One region of the Massilia sp. 05N420 genome, then DNA from elsewhere that is predicted to be linked to it. Evidence: riboswitches for the same ligand, from Rfam matches in the RefSeq annotation. Region 1 holds a riboswitch; the other holds the start of a gene.

What was found. A riboswitch is a leader RNA that binds a small molecule or an ion and turns the genes downstream of it on or off. The one in region 1 is predicted to bind thiamine pyrophosphate.
Region 2: it holds a riboswitch for thiamine pyrophosphate, as region 1 does, so the genes downstream of both, AC1DIX_RS04915 (TonB-dependent siderophore receptor) here and thiC (phosphomethylpyrimidine synthase ThiC) in region 1, are expected to answer to the same signal.

The regions. Positions count from the first base shown of each region.
Region 1 covers NZ_JBFTMX010000015.1:229,838-235,996, forward strand. The annotation lists gene AC1DIX_RS12275 (monovalent cation:proton antiporter family protein) at 1-64, shown strand, start outside; gene AC1DIX_RS12280 (GGDEF domain-containing protein) at 86-1,207, opposite strand; gene AC1DIX_RS12285 (MOSC domain-containing protein) at 1,284-2,132, opposite strand; gene AC1DIX_RS12290 (DUF6159 family protein) at 2,189-3,025, opposite strand; gene AC1DIX_RS12295 (hypothetical protein) at 3,045-3,566, opposite strand; TPP riboswitch at 3,709-3,809, shown strand; gene thiC (phosphomethylpyrimidine synthase ThiC) at 3,880-5,760, shown strand; gene thiS (sulfur carrier protein ThiS) at 5,776-5,979, shown strand; gene AC1DIX_RS12310 (thiazole synthase) at 6,003-6,159, shown strand, end outside.
Region 2 covers NZ_JBFTMX010000006.1:24,624-30,782, forward strand. The annotation lists gene AC1DIX_RS04895 (glutathione S-transferase) at 1-269, opposite strand, end outside; gene AC1DIX_RS04900 (DUF535 family protein) at 547-1,509, shown strand; gene AC1DIX_RS04905 (iron-containing alcohol dehydrogenase) at 1,595-2,752, shown strand; gene AC1DIX_RS04910 (hypothetical protein) at 2,847-3,146, shown strand; TPP riboswitch at 3,206-3,308, shown strand; gene AC1DIX_RS04915 (TonB-dependent siderophore receptor) at 3,364-5,550, shown strand; gene AC1DIX_RS04920 (AAA family ATPase) at 5,560-6,093, opposite strand; gene pnuC (nicotinamide riboside transporter PnuC) at 6,090-6,159, opposite strand, start outside.

The DNA.
Region 1 (6,159 bases):
CGTGGTGGTGCTGCGCGGGACCGGGACGGCGGTCAACCGCGCCGAGGGCCGGCTTTTACGGTAGAGTGGGCTCGCCGAGCCCGCCCTACGCGGCGCTGACTACCTGATTGCGGCCGTTCTGCTTGGCCTGATACAGCGCCTGGTCGGCTTGCGCCACCAGCGCCGAGGCCACGTCCTCGATGGGATCGTCGCCCTCGGCATCGTCCAGCGCCGCCACGCCGATCGACACCGTCACCGGCAAGGCCTCCCCTTCCGCCAGCAGGAAATCCTGGCCGGCCACGCCGGCGCGGATCCGCTGCGCCACCAGCTTCGCGCTCTCGAGGTCGGCGTCGATCAGCAGCACCACGAATTCCTCGCCGCCGAAGCGGCCCAGCGTGTCGGACATGCGCAGCTCGTCCTTGATGCGCGACGCCACTTCGCGCAGCACGTCGTCGCCGGCCTGGTGGCCGTGGGTGTCGTTGACCTGCTTGAAGTGGTCGACGTCGATGTACATACAGGCGATGCTGTAGCCCTGGCGGCGCGCACGGCCGACCTCCTCGGCCAGGCGGCGGTCCATGTAGCGGCGGTTGTAGACGCCCGTCAGCGCATCGGTCAGGCCGATGTACTTCAGCATCTCGTTGCTGATCACGTTCTCCAGGCAGATGGCGATGATCGACCCCATGTGCTCGACGAAGTCGGTGCCCAGCAGCGGCGTGAAGCGGCTCGGGTCGCGGCTGCCCAGGTTCAGGCAACCGATCAGGCGCTTGTTGCGCAGCAGCGGCACCAGCGCGACGCTGGCCAGGCCGGCCGGCGGATGGGGGAAGGCGCTCGCGTGGCTGACCGGGTGGTAGGGCACCAGCCGCGGCCGCGGCGGATGGCCGGACGCGAAGTCGAAGCCCAGCTCTTCGGGATGTTCGTGGAACAGCAGGTTGGGCAGGCTGTCGAAGTCCACGCCCAGCTTGTGCATCACGGTAAAGATGTCGGCGCCGCTGTCGACCAGCGACAAGGTCACGATGTCGAGGCTGGACACGATCGGCAGCTGGCGGAAGATGGTGGCGACCAGCTCCTGGAAGCTGCCCGCGCCCACGAGCTCGAGATCGAAGGCCTGGTGGCGCATCATGATCGCGTGGTTGCTCTCGGCCTGGTCGATCAGGCTGGCGAGCTGCCTGCGCAGCGCGGCGTTCTCGGCCATCAGTTCGCGCACACTGGCGCCCTGCTGCTCATGCATGGACATTCCTTTCCGCAATTAGCCCTAACATTACGCCAACTCGGCCGTATTGCAAATGGGCGCCACGAAAACGTTGTCAGAATGCGAGTTCGGCCGTCAAGTCCTGGTTCACGCGCAGCACGCTGCCGGCGCCTGCGGAAACGATGCAGTTCATGCCAAAACAGATCCCGCCGTCGAGTTTCGGATTGGCGCGGTAGGTCTGCAGGATGTCGAGCGGATCGGGGCCGGGCACGCCGGTGCCCTGGTCGATCGACGGAATCGGGCAGCGCGCGCAGGGTTTCACCGGACGGATCTCGGCCGCGCCGGTGCTGAGGAAGGCCGTGTAGTCCTCTTCGTAGGCTTCCAGTCCCGCCACCACCAGGTTGGGCCGGAAGCGGTCCATCGGCAGGGCCGCGCGTCCGGCCGCGCGCAGGCGGAGGTTCAGGTCGTCGAGCGAGGACTGGCCGATCAGCAGCAGCGGATAGCCGTCGGCGAAGCGGGTCTGCGAAGGCAGGCCGCCGGTCCACTTGACGCTGGTCGGGCGCACCACGTCCTGGCGGAAGCGCACCAGGCGCAGGCGTTCGCGCGCGCCGAGGGCTTCGGTGAACCAGCCGGCGGCGACGTCGCCGCAGTCGGCCGCGCGGACGGCGTCGTCCCAGATCTGCACGTGGCGGACAGGTTCGTCATGCCAGGCGAGCGGCAGCAGCAGGTCGCCCATGCCGGGGCTGCTCACGCGCAGGTTGCCGCCGTCGGGACGCGGCCGGATCAGCGCCATGCGCGGGAATTCGCGCTGGGTCAGGAACTGGCCGGACTCCGTGACCAGCATCCATTCGCGGTCGTGCACGCCATGCGCGGCGAGGCCAGTTTCGAGGAGAGTGGCTTCCCGCACCGACATGCCGGCGCAGGATTTGATCGGGTAGAGGAGCAGCTGGGACAGGGTGGGCATTGCGGCGCTTGAATCGACTTCAGGGCCGCATAGTATCGCACCAAAGCCTGCCGGCTTCAGGACTTTTGCCGGAATGCCGACGCCAGGACCGGGCCGTCGAAGCCGGGTGCATCGCTGCCGTAGAGGGCGTAACGGTACAGCACGGCGGAATAGATGCCGGTCAGCGTGGCGTGCATCAGCACGCAGCCCAAGAAGGCCAGCAGGACGATGGCGGCGAACACGCCCACCGCCACCGGCCCGGCGGCAACCTTCGCCAACAGCATGGCCAGCACGACGGCGCCGGCCAGCAGGCAGAGGTACAGCAGGCTGAAGGCGACGTTCAGGCCGACCTGGCCGGCCACGTTCTCGCCCCAGCTCCGCTTGAGCAGGGCCGTGCTCTCGGAGATCGAATCGAGCGCGCCGCGGTCGCTGGTGGCGATCACCGGCACGACCAGGAAGGTGGCGACCGCCCAGCCGGCGCCGAGCAGGCCGGCGATGAGGCGGCCGATGAAGCCGACCCGCTCCTGGATGGCGCGCAGGATCACGCCGATGGTGGCGGAAATGACCGCATAGCCGAAGATCGTGCCGATGCGGCTGTTGGCGATGCGCAGGCCGTCGCCCAGGGTCGGGCTGCCGCCTTCGAGCCGCATCACGACCGCGCCCACCAGCGCCGTGTTGAAGTAGAAGATGACGAAGTACTGGACCACGTAGAACAGGAAGGCCGTCGAATACAGGCCGCCCTGCTTGACGCCGTCGATCGAGTCCAGGCCGAGCAGCGGCAGCGCGAAGGCGAGCAGCACCAGGAACAGGGCGAGGCCGGAAATGATGGGGAACAGCATCAGGTGCTTATCCTGCCTGAGCACCTGGGCGCTGGCGCCGACGAGGCGGAAACTGCGGCTGAGACGGTCGAACATGGTTTTTCTCCTCGGTGAGTTAGCGGGCGGGGTAGTCGCGCCACGGGGCCAGCTTCTGCGTTACAAAGGCCAGCCATCGGTCGTCGGGATTCGGCCTGCCGCCGGCCATCTCGATCTTCTCGAAGCTGCGCCAGGTCGGCTGCAGCCCGAGAAACACGAGATAGGTGTTGCCGACCACGAAACCAGGGCGCAGGACGCAGTCGGAGCCGTTGATGGTGCGGCCTCCGCCACGCTTCCAGAACGCGGGGTCCCAGTGGTTGTTGAAACTGGTGTCCTTGTCGTTGAAGCCTTCGGGGCCGCCGATCACGGTGAATACCTGCCGGCCCGTCCCCCTCAGCTGCTCCAGCGTCTGGAATCGGTATTCGACCAGGTAATCGCCCAGTGGCGTGGCGCCGATCGCCTGCGCGACAGCCACATCCCCCGCCATCAGGACTTGCTCGTCGGGTGTGACGATCTGTCCGGCCGGCGGTACACGGCATGCCTCGGATGCCGCCGCGTGCAGGGCCAGCAGCGTGAACGCAAGGCTGCGAATGGTCGTCATCTTTTTCATCGTGCGAAGCTTAGCAGGACGGATGGCGCAGAAATGCGCGCATTCTCACGGGCGATACGCACGTTCGATGCGACCACATTGCCATTGTCCCAAAACCCACGTACACTCCGCCCGTCGCCTTTTCATGAGGCGGCAACAACGCTAGGGGTCCTGCGCCATCAACCGCGCGGGTGAGAAATACCCTCCGAACCTGATCTGGATAATGCCAGCGAAGGGAAGCTACAGAGTCCGCGTACGCCCTCGTGCTACGTTTCTTTGCACTCCTCCGCTGGATCGCCGATCTTCAGTGATACAAGGAGTGCACTTGAACGCCGATCCGAAATTCCTGTCCGCCAGCGCCACGGTCGATGCCGCGGCCGTGACGCCTCTTCCCAACTCGCACAAGGTCTACGTGGCCGGCTCGCGTCCCGACATCCGGGTGCCGATGCGCGAGATCCACCAGTCGCCTACACCGGCATCCTTTGGCGCGGAGCCGAATCCGCCGGTCTGGGTCTACGACACCTCAGGGCCCTACACCGACCCCGAGGCGCGCATCGACATCCGCTCCGGCCTGCCCTGCCCACGCTCCGGATGGATCCGCGAGCGTGGCGACACCGTCGAACTGGCCGGTCCCAGCTCGCGCTATGGCCAGGAGCGCCTGCGCGATCCGAAGCTGGCCGAACTGCGCTTCGACCTGCAGCGCAAACCGCGCCGCGCGGCCGGCGGCCGCAACGTCACCCAGATGCACTATGCGCGCAAGGGGATCGTCACGCCGGAGATGGAATTCGTCGCCATCCGCGAGAACCTGCGGCGCCAGGAATACCTGCGCAGCCTCGAAGCCGCCGGTCCGACCGGGAAGAAAATGGCCGCCCTGCTGGGGCGCCAGCATCCGGGCCAGTCCTTCGGCGCTTCCATTCCCGCCGTGATCACGCCCGAATTCGTGCGCGACGAGATCGCCCGCGGGCGCGCCATCCTGCCGGCCAATATCAACCACCCGGAATCCGAGCCGATGATCATCGGCCGCAACTTCCTCGTGAAGATCAATGCGAATATCGGCAACTCCGCCGTCACCTCTTCCATCGGCGAGGAAGTCGAGAAGATGACCTGGGCGATCCGCTGGGGCGGCGACACGGTGATGGACCTCTCGACCGGCAAGCACATCCACGAGACGCGCGAATGGATCATCCGCAACAGCCCGGTCCCGATCGGCACCGTGCCGCTCTACCAGGCGCTGGAAAAGGTGAACGGCAAGGCCGAGGAACTCACCTGGGAAATCTACCGCGACACCCTGATCGAACAGGCCGAGCAAGGCGTCGACTACTTCACCATCCACGCCGGCGTGCGCCTGCCCTTCATTCCGATGACGGCGGACCGGTTGACGGGCATCGTCTCGCGCGGCGGCTCGATCATGGCCAAGTGGTGCCTGGCCCACCACAAGGAATCCTTCCTCTACACCCGCTTCGAAGAGATCTGCGAGATCATGAAGGCCTACGACGTCGCCTTCAGCCTCGGCGACGGCCTGCGCCCCGGCTCCATCTACGACGCCAACGACGAAGCCCAGCTGGCCGAGCTGCGCACCCTGGGCGAACTCACGCAGCTGGCCTGGAAGCACGACGTGCAGACCATGATCGAGGGACCGGGCCACGTGCCGCTGCACCTGATCAAGGAGAACATGGACCTGCAACTGGAACAGTGCCATGAAGCGCCCTTCTACACCCTCGGCCCGCTGACCACCGACATCGCTCCCGGCTACGACCACATCACCTCGGGCATCGGCGCCGCCAACATCGGCTGGTACGGCACCGCCATGCTGTGCTACGTGACCCCGAAAGAGCACCTGGGCCTGCCCGACAAGGACGACGTCAAGGACGGCATCATCACTTACAAGATCGCGGCGCATGCGGCCGACCTGGCGAAGGGCCATCCGGGCGCGCAGATCCGCGACAACGCCTTGTCGAAGGCGCGCTTCGAATTCCGCTGGGAAGACCAGTTCAACCTCGGCCTCGATCCGGACAAGGCGCGCGCCTTCCACGACGAGACGCTGCCGAAGGACTCCGCCAAGGTGGCCCACTTCTGCTCGATGTGCGGGCCGCATTTCTGCTCGATGAAGATCACCCAGGAAGTGCGCGACTACGCGGCCGGCGGCATGCAGGAGAAGGCGGTCGAGTTCATGCGCAAGGGCGCCGAGCTTTATCTCAAGAACTGAGCACAAGGAGTAGCGATGCTGGAGATAGAACTGAACGGCGCCCCGCACGTACTGCCAGGCGCATCCAGCCTGCACGAACTGGTCGACATGCTCGAGCTGTCCGGCCAGGCGCTGGCACTGGCGGTCAACCACCGCGTGGTGCCGCGCGAGCAGTGGCGCACGACCCTGCTGCAGCCGCGCGACCAGGTGGACGTGGTGCGCGCCATCGGCGGCGGCTGAAACTTTACGGAATCGGAGAACACATGAACCAGACCAAGGACCGGCCGCTCGTCATCGCCGGCAAGGAATACAACTCGCGCCTGCTGGTCGGCAGCGGCAAATACCGCGACCTGGAGCAGACCGCGGCGGCCACCGCGGCCGCGGGCGCCGAGATCATCACGGTGGCGATCCGCCGCGTGA
Region 2 (6,159 bases), on a different contig from region 1:
CCACCGGCCTCGTCCGTGGGCGCCAGGCCATGGTGCTGGCCCAGGAAGAGCAGGATGTTCGCCGTCTGGCCGATGGTCAGCCCGCCCGCCCTCAGGAAGGGCGGCGCGAACGATGGATGGTCGGGACCGTCCATCGCCGCCAGCATGCGCGCCATGCCGCCCGGTTCGCGGGCCACGTCGACGTAGTCGACCCCGGCTTCCTCCAGCGCCAGCCGCACGAATTCGCCGCGGCCCTGGATCGTCGGCCAGTAAAAAAGTTCGTACACCATGCGACGCTCCTCATCTTATTCGGGATGACTCAATTATTCATTAGGATTTCGATGTTCGGCGCGGCAATCGTGCTAGTCTTGCGACTGGCAACCTCTGCCTGACAAAAAATCAACAAGAGACATCGTGATCACGAATAAGAAAACCCCAGGGATGCGTTATCGAGCGTGGCGATCTTGACCTGCTTGGCATTTTATTTCCATTGAGCAATATCACCGTGCCGCCAAAGCCGGTGAGCCAAGATAGAACCACCCCGATAATGAATGCCCGGAGCGCACCATGATTTTCGCTCACCTCACCAAGCACTGGATGGCCCGCCGCAGCCAGTACAGCCTGACCTCCTGGATCCTCTGCATCGCGCGCAGCCTGCGCGTGCTGGCCTATATGCGCGACCATCGCGCACTGTGCCAGCTCGGCGTCTACCGCAACCACGTGGCGCTGCCGTCGAACGACGACCCCTTCCACCACCTCAGTCACCGCGACTACCTCATCAAGGGCCTGTCGGCGCGGCGCCGCGTGCAGGCGGTCCTGAGCCACTACCGCTTCGAGGAAACCACCTTCAACGACGCCTACAAGCAGGCCGTCTACGGCGCCCGCTGCCTGCCGCTGTGGCAGATCGATGCCGACGGCAGCAGCTTCATGATCCAGCTCGAAATGGCGTCGCGCAGCAATGCCGAGGGCGACCTGACCCTGGCCCTGGTCGCCGACGGCAAATGCCTGCACCGCCTGTCCTTCAGCTGGCTGGAAGGCCACATGGTCGGCGTCGATGCGCCGGTGGTGCCCTTCATCGCCCGCAACCAGGGCCGCTGGGTCGATTCCGGCGCCGCCTTCGAAGCCTTCGAGCGCGTATTCCCTAACAATTCCCCCAGCTTCTTCTGCTTCGCCGCGATGCAGGGCGTGGCGCAGGCGGTCGRCATCGACCAGGTCGTGGCCATCCGCAGCGAAGATCACATCGCCTACGACCCCGACCCGGAAAAGCACTTCGCCAATGCCTACGACGGCTTCTGGAAAATCCTGGGCGGCGAGGAAATGCCGGGCAAGCGGGGCTACCGGATCGCCCTGCCCTTCTACGTCAAGCCGCTGTCCGAAATGCCGTCCAAGCACCGCAAGCGCGCCGCCCAGCGCCGCGAACACTGGCGCCTGATCTGCGAATCCGCCCGCACGACGCTGCAGCGCCACCTGCTGCATGCCCGCGCCCACGTCGAGCATGCGGCGCCGGTGCTGGAGCCGGCGCAGGTCTGAACTCCGGCGGCGGACCGCCCGCCAACGCGCTTTTCCCGCTTGCGCGATAATCCCCCTCCTCTGCAACCCGAGGGGGATTTTTATTTTGCTTAACTTCGACTTCCACAATCCTACCCGCATCCTGTTCGGCGAGAACCAGATCGAGCACCTGGCGCAGCTGGTCCCTGCCCGCGCGCGCGTGCTGGTGCTGTACGGCGGCGGCAGCATCCGCGCCAACGGCACCTACGACGCTGTGATGGCCGCCCTGGACGGCCGTACCATCTTCGAATTCGGTGGCATCGAGCCGAACCCCAGCTACGAGACCCTGGTCGAGGCCATCGCCGTGGTCAAGCGCGAGAACATCGACTTCCTGCTCGCGGTGGGCGGCGGCTCGGTCATCGACGGCACCAAGTTCGTTGCCGCCGGCAGCCTGCTGGATGCCGACCCGTGGACCATTCTCGAACAGCGCGCAAAGAACGTGAGCGCGGCCCTGCCTTTCGGCGCGGTGCTGACCCTGCCGGCCACCGGCTCCGAGATGAACTCCGGCAGCGTGATCACCAAACAAGCCACGCAGGAAAAATTCGCCTTCATGTCGCGCCTGGTGTTCCCGCAGTTCGCCATCCTCGACCCGACCCGCACCTATACCCTGCCGGCACGCCAGGTCGGCAACGGCATCGTCGACGCCTTCGTCCACATCATGGAGCAGTACATGACGGTGCCGGCCGATGCCAAGGTGCAGGACCGCTTTGCCGAGGGTCTGCTGCAGACCCTGGTGGAAGAAGGTCCGCGCGCGCTGGCCGAGCCCGACAACTACGCGGTGCGCGCCAACCTGATGTGGACCGCGACCCTGGCCCTGAACGGCCTGATCGGCGCCGGCGTGCCGCAGGACTGGTCCACCCACATGATCGGCCACGAACTGACCGCACTGTACGGCCTGGACCATGCACAGACCCTGGCGCTGGTACTGCCGGCCATGCTGCGCGAACGCCGCGATGCCAAGCGGGCAAAGCTGCTGCAGTACGCGGCGCGCGTATGGGGCCTGCGTGACGGCGACGAAGATGCGCGCATCGAGGCGGCCATTGCCCGCACTGAGGACTTCTTCCGCGCAGTCGGCGTGGGTACCCGCTTTGCCGACTATGGCCTCGGCAAGGATGTCGTGCCGGCCGTCGTCGCCGCCCTGGAAGCGCACGGCATGACGAACCTGGGCGAAAGCGGCGAGGTCACGCTGAACGTGAGCCGCAAGGTTCTCGAGCGCTGCGCCTGATGTAGACGCACGGTGGGGTGCGCGGACAGCCGTGCACCCCGCTTTGTTCTGGCAAGCCAGACTGGCACTCGATATCGCCAAAGTTCAATTGCTCATGAACATCGCCTGCATCGCCTGGGGCTCCCCGCGTATCACCGGATGGATGCGCGGCAAGCGCATCGACGCCGTGGTCTGGACCGCCCTGCCCGCCAAATTCGACCGCGCCAGCGGCCGTGCGCCGACGGCCGGGGAAGCCGTCGCCTGGCTCGGCAGCCTGCGCGGCGGCGAGCGCGCCAAGGCCGAGGACTACATCCGCCGCACACCCGCCCACATCGACACGCCCTACCGCCGCCTCATCGAAGCCCGCCTGAGCTGGCGGCCGTTGCGCGAAGCCTACATAACGCAAAGAAGCTGAGCGCCATCCGGCGAGCATTGCCAGACTCGCCACGCTCGCCCGCATCCGTGCTACACTCGCGCCTTCGCTAGGGGTCCTGGAAGCCGATCTGCTTCCGGGTGAGAGATACCCTTCGTACCTGATCTGGATAATGCCAGCGAAGGAAAGCGCAACGCGGTGCCGAACGGCGCCCACTCCAGTTTGCCCTTCCCCGAGCCGGCGCGAAGACGAGCAAACAATGAAACCACAACTGAAGTACCCGATCCTCGCCTGCGCCATCGCGCAAGCCTTCTCCCTCAACGTCCATGCGCAGGAACAGAACGGCCAGCCGATCGCCGAAGTGGTCGTGACCGGCGCCCGCGCCGGACTGGAACGCGCCGCCGTCGGCGGCTTCTCCGAATCCTCGCTGTGGGAAACCCCGGCCTCGATCAGCGCGATCGACCGCACCCGGATGCAGGACCTGTCGATCCGTAATGCCACCGAGGCGATGCGCTACGACGCCTCGGTCAGCGACGCCTACAACGCGGTCGGCTATGCCGAACAGTTCTCGATCCGCGGCTTCGCCCTCGACAACAACTACAGCTACCGCAAGGATGGCTTCGCGATTCCGGGCGACACCCAGATCCCGCTGGAGAACAAGGAACGCATCGAGGTGCTGAAGGGCCTGGCCGGCCTCACCGCCGGCGTCGCCACCCCGGGCGGCATCGTCAACTACGTGACCAAGCGCCCGACCAATACCCCGCTGCGCTCGGCCACCGTCGAAGTGAGCGAGCGCGGCACCCTGTACGGCACGGTCGACCTGGGCGGCCGCTTCGACGACCGCCGCTTCGGCTACCGCATCAATGCCGCCGCCGCCGACCTGCATTCCTATGTGCGCGGCGCCAACGGCGACCGCCAGTTCGTGTCCGGCGCCTTCGACTGGCAGATCAGCCCGGACGCCCTGTTCCAGGTCGACTTCGACTACCAGCACAAGGCCCAGCTCACCGCACCCGGCTATCAGCTGATCCGCAACGAGGTGCTGCCGTCCGGCGTCTCCGCCAGGCTGCTGCTCAATGACCAGCCCTGGGCCCGTCCGGTCGATACCCGCGACACCAATCTCGGCCTGCGCTTCGAGTACAAGCTGGCGGACGGCTGGAAAGCGCTGGTTGCCGCCAACAAGCACTGGTTCAAGCGTAACGACTACACCGCCTTCCCCTACGGCTGCAGCAACGAGGGCGCGGGCTACTATCCGGGCTTCTGCTCGAACGGCGACTACGACGTCTACGACTACCAGAGCGAGGGCGAGCGCAAGACGCCGTGGGGCCTGCAGGCGATGCTGCAGGGCCGCTTCGCCACCGGCGCGCTGCGCCATGAGCTGACCGTCGGCGCCTCGTATTCGGAGCGCCACGACAGCTTCGGCGACTATGTTTACGACCTGGTCGGCTACAGCAATATCTGGCATCCGCTGGACACCCCGCACGCCGGCCCGGACCGCGTCACCGGCCCCGTGTTCGAACGCCGCAGCGACCAGGAGAGCGCGCTGTTCGCCCAGGACATCGTGACCATCACCCCGCAGCTGACCCTGCACGGCGGCCTGCGCTACGTCGAGACCAAGCGCCGCGACTGGGAAGACGACCGTCCGGTCGTGCACACCGCCGGCTACGTGGATAGCAAGGATTCCTTCCTGCTGCCGAGCGTCGCCCTGGTCTACAACCTGAATCGCGACTGGAACGTCTACGGCTCCGTGAGCCACGGCCTGCAGCACGGCGGCATCGCGCCGATGGAAACCTCGAACGAGAACCAGGTGCTGGAACCGGGCCGCTCGAAGCAGTTCGAACTGGGCGCCAAGGGCTCCGTGCGCGGGGTGAACCTGTCGGCCTCGCTGTTCCAGATCCGCCAGGGCCTCGAGTACACGGACCCGAACCGCACCGTGGCCGTGGTGGTCGACGGCGACACCGTGCAGCGCCATCCCTACGTGCGCGGCGGCCGCGAGACCCACCGCGGCATCGAGCTGTCGGCGGACGGCAAGCTGGCTTCCAACCTGCAGGCCGGCCTGTCGCTGATGGCCCTGAACACCCGGCAGGACGGCACCGGCGATCCGACCATCGACGGCAAGCGCGTCACCGACGTCCCCAGCGTCAAGTCGACCGCCTGGATCGAGTACGCCGTGCCGCAAGTGCCCGGCCTGAAGGTCGACGCCAACTGGCAGTACTCGGGCAAGAAGGCCTTCGATGTCGAGAACCGCGTGTTCGTGCCCGACTACCACGTGTTCGGCCTCGGCGCCGCCTGGGCCATGAAGCTGGGCGTGACGAAAGTGACGCTGCGCGCCCGCGTCGACAACCTGTTCGACAAGTTCTACTGGCGCGACGTCACGCCGGCGCTGGGCGGCTACCTGCTGCCGGGCGCGCCGCGCACCTTCCGCGTGTCGGGGCAATTCGACTTCTGATCGCGAAGCTCAGGGAGGACCGAGCAGGTCCTCCACCTGGCGCAGCCGCTGCGCCAGGTCTCCCTCCAGCAGCGTGAACGGGATGCCCCGTTCGCGCAGCACCGCCAGCAGGCAGTCGTGCACCTGCTTCCTCACCTCTTCCGATTCGCGCTGCAGGCCGTCCGGCACCCAGGGAAGGTCCAGGCCCGCCACCAGGGTCGCCGCATAGTCGTGCGCGGCTTCCATCTCCAGCAGTTCCACCGGCACCCGGCCCCAGTAGATGCGGCTGTAGACCGCCGTCATCAGCGGCGTGGTGTCGCAGAACAGGAAGCGCCGCGCATCCTTCGATCCGGCCAGGGCATCCTCGCGCCCGCGCTGGGCGCGCGCGATCGCGGGCTGGTCCTCTTCGCGCGGCACCCGCTGCTCCGTCTCGACGAACTCGCGCAGGTACTCGGGCACCCACAGCGTGCCGTAGCGCGCCGCCAGCGCCGGCGCCAGGGTCGACTTGCCGGTCGACTCGGCGCCGAGAATCGCAATCCGCGCCGGTAGCGAGCCGCGCGTCATCGCGCCCCCTCGCGCGCCGCACGCGCCCAGGCGCGCAGGCCCAGCACCGCCATCCCCACGAACACC